Regions from separate parts of the Bradyrhizobium sp. 142 genome, predicted to be linked through region 2. Evidence: predicted binding sites of a transcription regulator. Region 2 holds the regulator's gene; each other region holds the start of a gene.

Region 1 (4,329 bases), on a different contig from region 2:
CCTGGTCGGAGATGCCAGCTGGCGCGGTGAACGCCACGCAAACCGGCGACTGGAGGTTCGCTGGAAGCAGTGGGGACGCCACTCCTTCCAGCTCTTTTATGACGCTGCCTCTTATCTTCTCATACCTGCGGCGCCTGGCATCAATGCCTTCGATGCTCAGGACCTCCAATGCCTTTGTGACTGCCTGAACGATATGCGTTGGTGGGGTCGATCGCCATTCACCAGTGCGCTCAAGCGAGCGCCATTGATCTCTCACGTCGAGCACAAACGATCTTGGCTCTTGAACTGCATTCTCAAGAAGCTCGCGAGAGGCAATAACGAAAGCCAGCCCTGGCGGACCTTCGACGCACTTGTTGCTCGACGTAACCAAGACGTCTGGCCCGCCTCGGCCTAGGTCGATGTCGACGCCGCCGAAAGAACTCATTGCGTCGACGATAGTCTTTACACCACGCTGCCTTGCTCCTTCTATGATCGGTTCGAGCGGATTCACAATCCCGGTCGTAGTCTCGCAGTGGACCAAGCATACGTGCGTGATACCTGGATCTCGGTTCAAACGCTCGATGACTTCCTCAGGGTCCAACGGTTCGGTGGCTCGCTTGATAAGATTCACCGCTTGGACGCCCCACAGCCGCAGAATTTTGAGAATGCGCTCGCCATAGATGCCGTTTATGCAAACAAGCGGCCGGTCGGTTTGGGTGACAAATGAAGAGAGAGCAGCTTCCATTCCAAAGGAGCCGCCACCCTGGATAGGAACGACCGAATAGCCTTCCGCATTGCCCGACACATTGAGCATCAGCTGCCTCATGCGAGCGGTCACTTCCTTGAACTCGCAATCGCGCGATGCGAGGTCGAGCTGCATCTGGGCCTTCACTGCCGACGATAACGACATTGGCCCAGGCGTCAGCAAAGCACGCTGTCTTGTCACACCACCCCCGTTTAGTTGTCTCGTCACACGATCTCATGTAGTGCCCATCGCAGTTCGACAGAGTCACACGATGTGTTTCGCGTGACGACGACCGAAACCCCAGTGAACGACACCTTTGACCCTAGTCGACAAATTCAGAACGATGTGCGTAAAGCCCGCAGCTCTCCCGGTACCGCACCACGTTGCCGATCGCACTTGCCGCGAAGCATCAGCTTCCTTCTGGCATTGAGATGCAGGTTTGAGGGCCACCATCTCGCGTCGCTAACAGGCAAGTCAGCCACTCTGCTTACGTGTGAGCGGCGTGCTACGATCCGACGGTGAGCCAAGCGCATCTGTCGCACGCGCGCTATGACCCAGACACAGCGAGCTTCACGACAGTCGTTGATGACCGGGCTCGCCTTGCGTGAGCCTAGGATTTGGGACATTCGCACTCTATGTCACTCGTTCGGACGGCTTCGGATGCCGAAGCCTGTCACCGCCTATTTCGATACCTTACATCTTGACGTAAGGTGCGATTCAAGCCCTCAGATAGCTTATCGTGTGAAACTTTTCGGACAACGCGGCTGTGTCGCATGTAATCCGAGGCGCCACAGTATGTGCACGATGTCCAAGATGAATCCCATCAAGCTCCAAAGCTAAAGACGCGCCCAAAGCACAAGTCAGGCAAATGACCGCTATGAGTTCTTGAAAGAGAGCGCTTGTCGTGACCGCAGGTATAAGAGCCCGCCCGATTGCGTCGTTAGGGCCGCATTATCATGTCCACTTCACGCCGACCAAGTCCGCAGACCAGACGGCTCTGCCACAAGGCCTGGCGGATCTGGGGCGAACTTAGATTCACCTGAGTAGTTTCGGAGTCCGTATCCCTCCGGCGGCGCCCGGCGACGGCCATCTTGTGTAGTTTGAGAGGCGGCCGAGGATTTGATCTTAAGTCTAGCTTTGAGGTCACGTGGCGAAAGGGCACCGAACGTCGGTGGCGATGGAGTTGCGACGAGAAGGTTCGTCATGTCGGGGAGACCTTGCAGGCTGACGAGACGGTCTGCGGCCTCACGCGCCGGTACGGGGTGTTCACAGCCTGCTGTTCACCAGGCGTCGACAAGCGCGCCAGGAGCGACCGGGCGGAGATTCCGTGCCAGCTCTTGTTCCTGTCGAGATCACACCTACGCTGGCTCCGGTATTGATCAGCACGCCGCCACCGGCGTCTTCACAGCTCGCCCTTCGCTTCAGGATTTAGTTGAACGCCTTGGCCAGGTCATGGTCGCGGGACAGTTTGGCGAGCTGTTCGCGCATATAGACCTGTCGCGATGCGGGCAGAGGCCCTTTCGCGCAAACGGGGGACATCGGCGCGCTCGCTGTCTGGAGCACGGGCGATCCGTCCAGCAGCGACTTCGGCGCGCAAAGGTGATCTGAGGTGCCGAACGATCTGAGCAGTTCCTGCGCTAGCTCTCGCAGCCAGCGTTGCCTCGCCTCGAGTTGCTGAGTATCGGATCATCGATCAAGCGGAGCGATACCCCAATTCGCGACCTCTGCGTTAGGTTCTAAACGCATCCCAATCTTAGAACGAAGTCAGCCGACGATTCGCATTTGAACCGGCACCAGATCGGCGGGCCTTTACCAGCTCGAATTTAGGGCAGAGGAATTGAACTGTTAGGCGACATTAGGTCTAGAGACAGAGCCGTACGACTCACTCAGAAGAAGGTCGGGTGCTCGGCGACGAGCTCGAGAACGTGATCTGGGGCAGCCCCCACAGAGATCCCGCGCGCCCAGCCGTTTTTCCTACTACAAACACTTGTTCCCCAAAAAATCGGTCCTATTTCAGCTGCGCCTGCGTTGGCACTCGCAGGCCGCGATTGCTAGCAATCGGGAAATCATCAACTGGTGTAAATGCTTAGGAGATCTGCATGGAATTCCGTCCGCTTCACGACCGCGTCGTGGTTAAGCGCATCGACGCAGAAGAAAAGACCGCTGGCGGCATCATCATTCCGGACACTGCTAAGGAAAAGCCTTCGCAAGGTGAAGTCATCGCCGTCGGCCCCGGCGGCCGCGATGAGAGCGGCAAGTTGATCCCGATCGACGTGCTGGTCGGCGACCGCGTCCTGTTCGGCAAGTGGTCAGGCACCGAGGTCAAGATCGACGGCCAGGAGCTGTTGATCATGAAAGAGAGCGACATCCTGGGCGTTCTCACCGACGTGTCCGCCAAGAAGAAGGCCGCCTAAACCATCGCTCGCACCGCTCATCCTGAGGAGCGCCTGCTGGGCGTCGCCAAGGGTGAGACCAAGTAAAACATTCAGGAAAACCCACATGTCAGCTAAAGAAGTCAAATTCGGCGTCGATGCACGCGACAAGATGCTGCGCGGCGTCGATATCCTCGCCAACGCGGTCAAGGTGACGCTCGGCCCCAAGGGCCGCAACGTCGTGCTCGACAAGTCGTTCGGCGCTCCCCGCATCACCAAGGACGGCGTCACCGTCGCCAAGGAGATCGAGCTCGAGGACAAGTTCGAGAATATGGGTGCGCAGATGGTGCGCGAAGTCGCCTCCAAGTCCGCCGATGCGGCCGGCGACGGCACCACCACCGCAACCGTGCTGGCGGCTGCGATCGTTCGTGAAGGCGCCAAATCGGTTGCCGCCGGCATGAACCCGATGGACCTGAAGCGTGGTATCGACCTGGCCGTGGAAGCCGTAGTCGCCGACCTCGTCAAGAACTCCAAGAAGGTCACTTCGAACGACGAGATCGCCCAGGTCGGCACCATCTCGGCCAACGGCGACGCCGAAATTGGCAAGTTCCTCGCCGACGCCATGAAGAAGGTCGGCAACGAGGGTGTCATCACCGTCGAGGAAGCCAAGTCGCTCGAGACCGAGCTCGACGTCGTCGAGGGCATGCAGTTCGATCGCGGCTACATCTCGCCCTACTTCGTCACCAACGCCGACAAGATGCGCGTTGAGATGGACGACACCTACATCCTCATCAACGAGAAGAAACTCTCCTCGCTGAACGAGCTGCTGCCGCTGCTCGAGGCCGTGGTGCAGACCGGCAAGCCGCTGATCATCGTCGCCGAGGACGTCGAGGGCGAAGCCCTCGCGACCCTCGTCGTCAACCGCCTGCGCGGTGGTCTGAAGGTCGCGGCCGTCAAGGCTCCGGGCTTTGGCGATCGCCGCAAGGCCATGCTGCAAGACATCGCGATCCTGACCGGCGGCCAGGCGATCTCGGAAGATCTCGGCATCAAGCTCGAGAACGTCACGCTCAACATGCTCGGTCGCGCCAAGAAGGTGATGATCGACAAGGAGAACACCACGATCGTCAACGGCGCCGGCAAGAAGGCCGACATCGAGGCGCGCGTGGCCCAGATCAAGGCGCAGATCGAGGAGACCACCTCGGACTACGACCGTGAGAAGCTCCAGGAGCGTCT
Region 2 (4,329 bases):
ACTTCGGCGGTCGGGTGTGGTCGCACCGCGCTCCTGCAACAGGCGTTCGATCCGCGTCATCGCCGCGGTGAAATCCTTGGTCGGGCCGGCCCAGCGCGCGCTGTGGATGCCGGGCGCGCCGTCGAGCGCGTCGACCACGATGCCGGAATCATCGGCGAAGGCGGGAAGCTTGGTCGCCTGCGCTGCTGCAGTCGCCTTGATCGCGGCGTTGCTGCGGAAATCGCTACCGGTCTCTTCCGGCTCGCCCAAGCCAAGCTCGCCGGCCGACACCGCCTCGATGCCGTAGGGCGCGAGCAACTCCTTCATCTCGGCGAGCTTGCCGGGATTGTGGGTCGCGATCACGAGTCGGCCTGTGATTCGGCGGTGCATGGCCTATTGACTACGCCACGGCCAGTTTCTGCAAGTCCACCAGACGCGCAATGCCCTTCTGGGCCAGCGCCATCAGCGCCAGGAACTCGTCCTGCGTGAACGGCTCACGCTCCGCGGTGCCCTGGACCTCGATGATGCGGCCGTCGCCGGTCATGACGAAATTGGCGTCGGTCTGGGCTTCCGAATCCTCGGCATAGTCGAGATCTAGCACCGGCGTGCCGTCGTAGATGCCGCAGGAGATCGCGGCGACGTTGTCGCGCATCACGTTGGCCTTGATCATGTTTCGCGTCTTCATCCAGTTGATGCAATCGGCGAGCGCGACCCAGGCGCCGGTGATCGATGCCGTGCGCGTGCCGCCGTCGGCCTGGATCACGTCGCAATCGACCGTGATCTGGCGTTCGCCGAGCGCTTCGAGATTGACGATGGTGCGAAGCGAGCGGCCGATCAGGCGCTGGATTTCCACGGTGCGGCCGCTCTGCTTTCCGGTGGAGGCCTCGCGGCGGGTGCGTTCCAGCGTGGCGCGCGGCAGCATGCCGTATTCGGCAGTGACCCAGCCGCGGCCCTGGCCTTTCAGCCACGGCGGCAGCCGCTCTTCCAGCGTGGCGGTGACCAGCACATGGGTGTCGCCGAACTTCACCAGGCACGAGCCTTCCGCATATTTGACCACGCCGCGCTCAAGCGTCACGGGACGCAATTCGTCGGGCGCACGGCGGCTTGGCCGCATGGGAGATCCTCCAAGACTCTCGGGAAAGGGCTATTCGCGGTGCTTGTAGGGGGGGTGAGGGTAGGCGGCAAGGGGGACGTTCTGACTTTTCGGTCCCCAGCCAACTGCAAAACCACGCTTGTCAGGGACCTGCCGGAGAGCCAAATTACAAGCATCTGAGAGGAGTTGCCGTCTGTGGCCCATCACGATCCGATCCATCTGATCGCGCCGCGCGCAGGCCTCGCCCAGCTCAACGAGCGATCCCGCGATATCTTTCGTCAAATTGTCGAAAGTTACCTCGCGACCGGCGAGCCGGTGGGCTCGCGCAATATCTCGCGCCTGATTGCCATGCCGCTATCGCCGGCCTCGGTCCGCAATGTCATGGCCGATTTGGAACAACTCGGCTTGATCTACGCGCCGCATACCTCTGCCGGCCGGCTCCCGACGGAACTCGGCCTGCGTTTCTTCGTCGACGCCCTGATGCAGGTCGGCGATCTCAACGACGCCGAACGCCAGGCGATCCAGAGCCAATTGACCTCGGTGGGCCATGCGCAATCGGTCGAAGCGGCGCTGGAGGAGGCGTTGACGCGGCTCTCCGGCCTGACCCGGGCCGCCGCCGTGGTGCTGACGCCGAAATCCAATGCGCGGCTGAAACACATCGAATTCGTCCGCCTGGAACCGGAAAAGGCATTGGTGATCCTGGTCGGCGAGGACGGCCAGGTCGAAAACCGGGTGCTGACGCTGCCGCCCGGAGTTCCATCCTCGGCGCTGACGGAAGCCGGCAATTTCCTCAATGCACGAATCCGGGGCCGGACCCTGGCCGAGGCGCGGCTGGAACTCGAGACCGCGCTCGGAGAGGCGCGCACCGAGCTTGATCTGCTGACGCAGAAGGTGATCTCGGCCGGCATCGCCAGCTGGTCGGGCGGCGAAAACGAGGACCGCCAGCTCATCGTCCGCGGCCACGCCAATCTGCTCGAAGACCTGCATGCGCTGGAGGATCTGGAGCGGGTGCGCCTGCTGTTCGACGACCTCGAGACCAAGCGCGGCGTCATCGACCTGCTCGGCCGCGCGGAGACCGCGGAGGGTGTACGGATCTTCATCGGGTCCGAGAACAAGCTGTTCTCGCTGTCCGGCTCCTCCACCATCATCTCGCCCTATCGGGATGCCGAGGGCCGTATCGTCGGCGTTTTGGGCGTGATCGGGCCGACGCGGCTGAATTATGCCCGTGTGATCCCGACCGTGGACTACGCCGCCCGCATCATCAGTCGCCTCTTGGGCGGCTGACCGGGGTCCGGGCCGATCACGGGCGCTTGATTTTCGCCGTCCGAAGCACGATATCCGGGCAAGAAAAACTCCCTTAGACCTTTGAGAAGAGAGCTGATGACCGATCGAGACCGGCAACCCGAAGACACGGCCGCAGCGACCGGCGAGCCCGTAGTGTCGAAGCCCTATGTGATGCCCGACGATCCCGAGCCCGGCTCGGTCGAGCTGTTGCAGAAGGAGGCCTCCGAGGCACGCGACCGCATGCTGCGGACGCTGGCCGAGATGGAGAACCTGCGCAAGCGCACCACCAAGGAAGTCGCCGACGCCCGCCTCTACGGCATCACCGGATTTGCCCGTGACGTGCTCGACATCGCCGACAATCTTCAGCGCGCGCTGGATGCCGTTCCGGCCGAGGCCCGTGCCGCTGCCGATCCCGGCCTGATCTCGCTGATCGAGGGCGTTGAACTTACCGAGCGCTCGCTGCTCAACGCGCTGGAAAAGCACGGCGTGAAGAAGTTCGACCCCTCGGGCCAGAAGTTCGACCCGAACTTCCAGCAGGCGATGTTCGAAGTGCCTGATGCGTCGGTGCCGTCGGGCACCGTGGTGCAGGTCATGCAGGCCGGCTACACCATCGGCGAGCGCGTGCTGCGCCCGGCATTGGTCGGTGTCGCCAAGGGCGGCGCGAAGGTCGCGCCCGCCGCCAACACCAACGAGCCGAACAGCGCGGCGTGAGCCCTCGATCCCATGGTGAGGAGCCGCGCCCTTTGCGCGGCGTCTCGAACCATGAAGGCCAAGATGTAACAGCGGGGGCCTCCATCCTTCGAGACGCGCGCGAAGAAGCGGGCTCCTCACGGAGGAGGGGCTGGCAGTTTTCGCGTCGCTTACGCGCTCACCGCGATATCCGCGGACTGAATCCGCTTCACCCCGGCCTTGGCCATGTCGGCCCAGGCTTTCGCCAGCGAGCCCTGGGTGTCGATGCCGCGGCAGGCGTCTTCCACTACATAGACCTCGAAGCCGGCCTTGCGCGCGTCGAGCGCGGTCCAGGCGACGCAGAAATCCGTCGCCAGCCCCGCGACGAAGACGCGCTTGATCTTGCGCGCCTTCAGATAGCCGGCGAGGCCGGTCGAGGTCTTGCCGTCGGCCTCGAGAAAGGCCGAGTAGCTGTCGACGTCCTTGTGGAAGCCCTTGCGGATGACGAGTTCGGCCTGCGGAATCGAAAGGTCCTTTGACAGCGCGGCGCCGTCGGTGCCCTGCACGCAATGGTCGGGCCACAGCACCTGCTTGCCGTAGGGCAGGTCGACGGTCTCGAACGGCTTCTTCCCGGAATGTACCGAGGCAAAGGAGATGTGGCCGGGCGTGTGCCAGTCCTGCGTCATCACCACGTTGGCGAACGCCTTGGCCATCTTGTTGATGACCGGCACCACCTGCTCGCCTTCCTTCACCGCGAGGCTGCCCCCGGGCAGGAAACAGTTTTGCACGTCGATCACGAGCAGCGCGGATGCATCATCCGGCTTGATCGATGCGGCTGCAAAGAGTGCGGTTGGAGCGAGCGCCGCGAGTGCCGTCGTCCCAAGTGCGGCCAAGATTTGTCGCCGATGCAGCATGGTTCGCCTCCCTCCGGGATGATCCAACGGGAGGAAAGCCTAGTTCCATTCGTATGCGAACAGAAGCCCGAAAATGCAGCCGATGTTGGTTAGTGGCTGAGCGCTTGCCGCGAGCTCGGTGCACCTCTCCCGCATGCGGGAGAGGTCGGCGCGAAGCGCCGGGTGAGGGTTCTCTCCTCTGGGGGAGTCTTCCTTCCCTCTGGGGAGTCTTCGTTGTTGAGACACCCTCTCCCCAGTCCTCCCCCGCAAGCGACCGCAAGCGGGGAAGGGAGCGCATTTCGCTCGCGGATGCAGCTAGCCCTTGGGCTGGATGCCGTCGCGCACGGCGCGGAAGCGGTTGAAGGCGTTGGGCCACTGGTCGCGCGGAGCGCTGGCGACAATACGCAGCGA
Region 3 (4,329 bases), on a different contig from region 2:
CGGGCAGCCCTTCATCTCCGATTTTCGAGGCCGACGTGTCGGCGCGGCCTAAGCGAATGCCACGACCGCCCTGGTGAACGCAGCCCAAGGCACGCGCGACCAAGATGATACCGCGCCCAGAGATTGCACTTTCGGCGTGAGATCTACTCTGGGTCGCACAAAGTCTTGGGCAGGGCCGATACATGACCAGTTTTCAGGAGACCATCCGGCCCTCGGCGCAATCCCGGGAATGGAAGGCGATCGTCGTCCTGATCCTGCTGATCCCGGTGCTGTGGTCGCCGCCGTTCTTGATCCGCTTCTTCCTGTTCCACCCGTTCAATCTGCCGTCCAGCTCGATGGCCCCGACGCTGCTTGTCGGCGACTATGTGTTCGCTGCCAAATACGCTTATGGCTACGGTCCTTATTCGTTTCCGCTTGCGTCGTCCTGGATGTCGGGCCGCGTCCTTGCCGCCGATCCCGCCTATGGCGATGTCGTCGTATTTCGCTCGCCGAAGGATCTTTCGATCGACTACATCAAGCGCGTGGTCGGGCTGCCCGGAGACCGGATCCAGATGCGGCAAGGGCAGCTCGTTCTGAACGACCGGCCGGTGACCCGCGTCCCTCTGAAGGAACTGGTCGCCAGCTCGGTCTGCGGGACCGATGCCGGCACGAAGGTCAAGCGCTGGCGCGAGACGCTGCCGAACGGCGCCGCCTACGAGACCTATGACTGCATCGACAGCGGCTTCTACGACAACACCGACGTCTACACGGTGCCGCCGGGTCATCTCTTCGTGCTCGGCGACAATCGCGACAACTCGACCGACAGCCACGTCATGACCGCGTGGGTTTTGTCCCGATGGACAATCTCGTCGGCCGCGTCACTCGCATCTTTTGGTCGCTCAACACCAACGGTGAGCCGCGCGTGGAGCGCTTGGGGAAGGTGCGGTGAGGCCCGACTGTCATTCCGGGGCGCGCCAAAAGGGGCGCGCCCCGGAACGACGAAAGAGAGAGACTGTCATAAGCAAAAACCCCGGCATCGCTGCCGGGGTTTCGCATTTCTTGGCTTTGCCTGAACGGCTGGACTTAGAAGTCCATGCCGCCCATGCCGCCGCCCGGGGGCATCGCGGGGCCGGAGCCGCCCTTCTTGGGCAGCTCGGCGACCATGGCTTCCGTGGTGATCAAGAGCGCTGCAACCGAGGCTGCGTTCTGGATCGCGGTACGGACCACCTTGGTCGGGTCGATGATGCCCTTCTTGACGAGGTCGCCATATTCGCCGGTCTGGGAGTCGAAGCCGTAAGCGTAGGCCTTGTTCTCCAGGATCTTGCCGACGATGACGGAGCCGTCCTCACCGGCGTTGATCGCGATCTGGCGGGCCGGCGAGGAGAGTGCCTTGCGCACGATCTCGACGCCGGTCTTCTGGTCGTCGTTCTTGGTGCGCAGGCCCTTGAGCTGCTCGGAAGCACGGAGCAGGGCGACGCCGCCGCCCGGGACGATGCCTTCCTCGACAGCCGCGCGGGTCGCATGCATCGCGTCATCAACGCGATCCTTGCGCTCCTTCACCTCGACCTCGGTCGCGCCGCCGACGCGGATCACCGCGACGCCGCCAGCGAGCTTGGCGAGACGCTCCTGGAGCTTCTCACGGTCGTAGTCCGAGGTGGTCTCCTCGATCTGCGCCTTGATCTGCGACACGCGCGCCTCGATGTCGGCCTTCTTGCCGGCGCCGTTGACGATCGTGGTGTTCTCCTTGTCGATCATCACCTTCTTGGCGCGACCGAGCATGTTGAGCGTGACGTTCTCGAGCTTGATGCCGAGATCTTCCGAGATCGCCTGGCCGCCGGTCAGGATCGCGATGTCCTGCAGCATGGCCTTGCGGCGATCGCCGAAGCCCGGAGCCTTGACGGCCGCGACCTTCAGGCCGCCGCGCAGGCGGTTGACGACGAGGGTGGCGAGGGCTTCGCCTTCGACGTCCTCGGCGACGATAATCAGCGGCTTGCCGGTCTGCACCACGGCCTCGAGCAGCGGCAGCAGCTCGTTCAGCGAGGAGAGCTTCTTCTCGTTGATGAGGATGTAGGCATCGTCCATCTCAACGCGCATCTTGTCGGCGTTGGTGACGAAGTAGGGCGAGATGTAGCCGCGGTCGAACTGCATGCCCTCGACGACGTCGAGCTCGGTCTCGAGCGACTTGGCTTCCTCGACGGTGATGACACCCTCGTTGCCGACCTTCTTCATGGCGTCGGAGAGGAACTTGCCGATCTCGGCGTCGCCGTTGGCCGAGATGGTGCCGACCTGGGCGATCTCGTCGTTCGAAGTGACCTTCTTCGAGTTCTTCTGAAGGTCCGCAACCACAGCTTCGACCGCGAGGTCGATGCCGCGCTTGAGGTCCATCGGGTTCATGCCGGCGGCAACCGACTTGGCGCCTTCACGAACGATCGCAGCCGCCAGAACGGTGGCGGTGGTGGTGCCGTCGCCGGCCGCGTCAGCGGACTTGGAGGCGACTTCGCGCACCATCTGGGCGCCCATGTTCTCGAACTTGTCCTCGAGCTCGATCTCCTTGGCGACGGTGACGCCGTCCTTGGTGATGCGGGGTGCGCCGAACGACTTGTCGAGCACGACGTTGCGGCCCTTGGGGCCCAGCGTCACCTTGACCGCGTTGGCGAGGATGTCGACGCCGCGCAGCATGCGGTCGCGTGCGTCGACGGAGAATTTGACTTCTTTAGCTGCCATCTGGATTTTTCCTTAGGTGTTGATCTGGGTGGGAGAGGGGGCTGTTAGGCCGCCTTCTTCTTGGACTCGCTGACCTCGAGAACGCCCATGACGTCGCTCTCCTTCATGATCAGCAGGTCCTGGCCGTCGATCTTGACTTCGGTGCCGGACCACTTGCCGAACAGCACGCGGTCGCCGACCTTCAGGTCGATCGGGATCAGCTTGCCGGCCTCGTCGCGGCCGCCGGGGCCGACGGCGATGACTTCGCCCTGGGACGGCTTTTCCTTGGCAGTGTCGGGAATGATGATGCCGCCAGCGGTCTTCTCTTCTGCGTCGATGCGCTTGACCACGACGCGGTCGTGAAGCGGACGGAATTTCATGCAGTCCTCCTAAGCTATTGCTTGGGTTGATGATTTCAGATTGTTAGCAGTCGAACCCCGCGAGTGCTAGTGGGGTGCAGCTGAAATAGGCCAGGATTTTTGCGGGGGCAAGGGCTTCTAGCAGAAAAATCAGCACTCGGAAGCGCCGCCTGCCAGAATTCTTTACCATCGTTAACCGGACTTGGCCCGTCCTTGGGGTCCGTACTAGCACGGAGCCGCATCTGCTGCTAACGCATTGAATTTCAACAACTTGTTAAACTTTTGGGCTTGAGATGGATTATCAGTTTGCGTCACATTTCTCTCATGTGAGCGCATCTCCACCGGGTGGCTCGTAAGCAGCGTACCGGAAAGCCACCCTTGAATGCGCTCCTGTAAAGGAGGTTGGCATGGGCTTGCGGAGTGGGGCCGTTTCCGACGATTTCCGGAAACAGGTGCTGGGTTATGGACTGACGACGGCGCAAATTCTCTATCGGATGCCGGATCATCCATCGCTGCTTCAGACTTACGTCTGGCAGAACTACGACATGTTTCCGAAATTTCCGGCGCTGAAGGATTTTTTGGCGTTCTGGCAGCAAGAGCTCGACGGTCCGCTCCATTCGGTCACGGTGGCGCATTCCAAGCTGATCAAGCCCGCGGAGCTGCGCTCGGTGGACGGCGTGTTCAGGCTGCATTGACGGCGAGGTTCTGTAGGGTGGGTTAGCGAAGCGTAACCCACCACTGTTTCTCTCCGCGGACGCGAAAGAGGTGGGTTACGCCTTCGGCTAACCCACCTCTACCAAACTCGTTTCTGTGCTAGCCTCTCCGCATAACAACAACGGGAGGCGGCCCATGTCCAAGAAGGCAAAATCGGCCAAGAAGGCAAAATCGCGCAGCGCGGCACAGGCCGCAGTGAAGAAGCGGAGTGGCACCAAGGCCGCGGCGCGATCATCGGCACGCAAAGCGGTGAAGGCAAAGGCTCGCGGCGTCTCACCGAAGAAAACCGCGCGGCGCAAGCAGCGCATCGCGATCAGCCATCACCGCGAGGAAGACTTCAAGGCCGACGGCCTGCGCACGTACGCCAAATATCGCGACCTCGGCATTGCCGACGCGACCCACGGCCTCGCGCGGGCGCATGTGATCCGGCTGCAGGGCCCGTGCAATCCGGCGGAAGTCTCAAAGCTGCACTTCCATGCCGTCGATTTCCAGATGGTCTACGTGCTCAAGGGATGGGTGAAGACCTACATGGACGGGCAGGGCGAGACACTGATGAAAGAAGGCAGCGCCTGGA

Evidence for each region. Region 2 encodes HrcA, which represses chaperone genes, less so after heat shock. Its sites were predicted from a motif close to GTTAGCACTCNCNNNNNGNGAGTGCTAAC; they were not measured.
Region 1: groES (co-chaperone GroES) is a predicted target of HrcA. The motif match lies at 2,752-2,780, and genes of this name have one in related genera.
Region 3: IVA82_RS47595 (co-chaperone GroES) is a predicted target of HrcA. The motif match lies at 3,105-3,133, and genes of this name have one in related genera.

The regions. Positions count from the first base shown of each region.
Region 1 is NZ_JADPKQ010000364.1:16,382-20,710, reverse strand. It holds gene IVA82_RS33390 (2-aminoethylphosphonate--pyruvate transaminase) at 1-925, opposite strand, end outside; gene groES (co-chaperone GroES) at 2,824-3,138, shown strand; gene groL (chaperonin GroEL) at 3,224-4,329, shown strand, end outside.
Region 2 is NZ_JADPKQ010000414.1:35,492-39,820, forward strand. It holds gene rdgB (RdgB/HAM1 family non-canonical purine NTP pyrophosphatase) at 1-369, opposite strand, end outside; gene rph (ribonuclease PH) at 380-1,093, opposite strand; gene hrcA (heat-inducible transcriptional repressor HrcA) at 1,268-2,356, shown strand; gene grpE (nucleotide exchange factor GrpE) at 2,453-3,067, shown strand; gene pncA (bifunctional nicotinamidase/pyrazinamidase) at 3,217-3,939, opposite strand; gene IVA82_RS38280 (hypothetical protein) at 4,234-4,329, opposite strand, start outside.
Region 3 is NZ_JADPKQ010000537.1:24,088-28,416, forward strand. It holds partial or broken gene lepB (signal peptidase I) at 183-928, shown strand; gene groL (chaperonin GroEL) at 1,063-2,703, opposite strand; gene IVA82_RS47595 (co-chaperone GroES) at 2,748-3,062, opposite strand; gene IVA82_RS47600 (usg protein) at 3,449-3,736, shown strand; gene IVA82_RS47605 (cupin domain-containing protein) at 3,891-4,329, shown strand, end outside.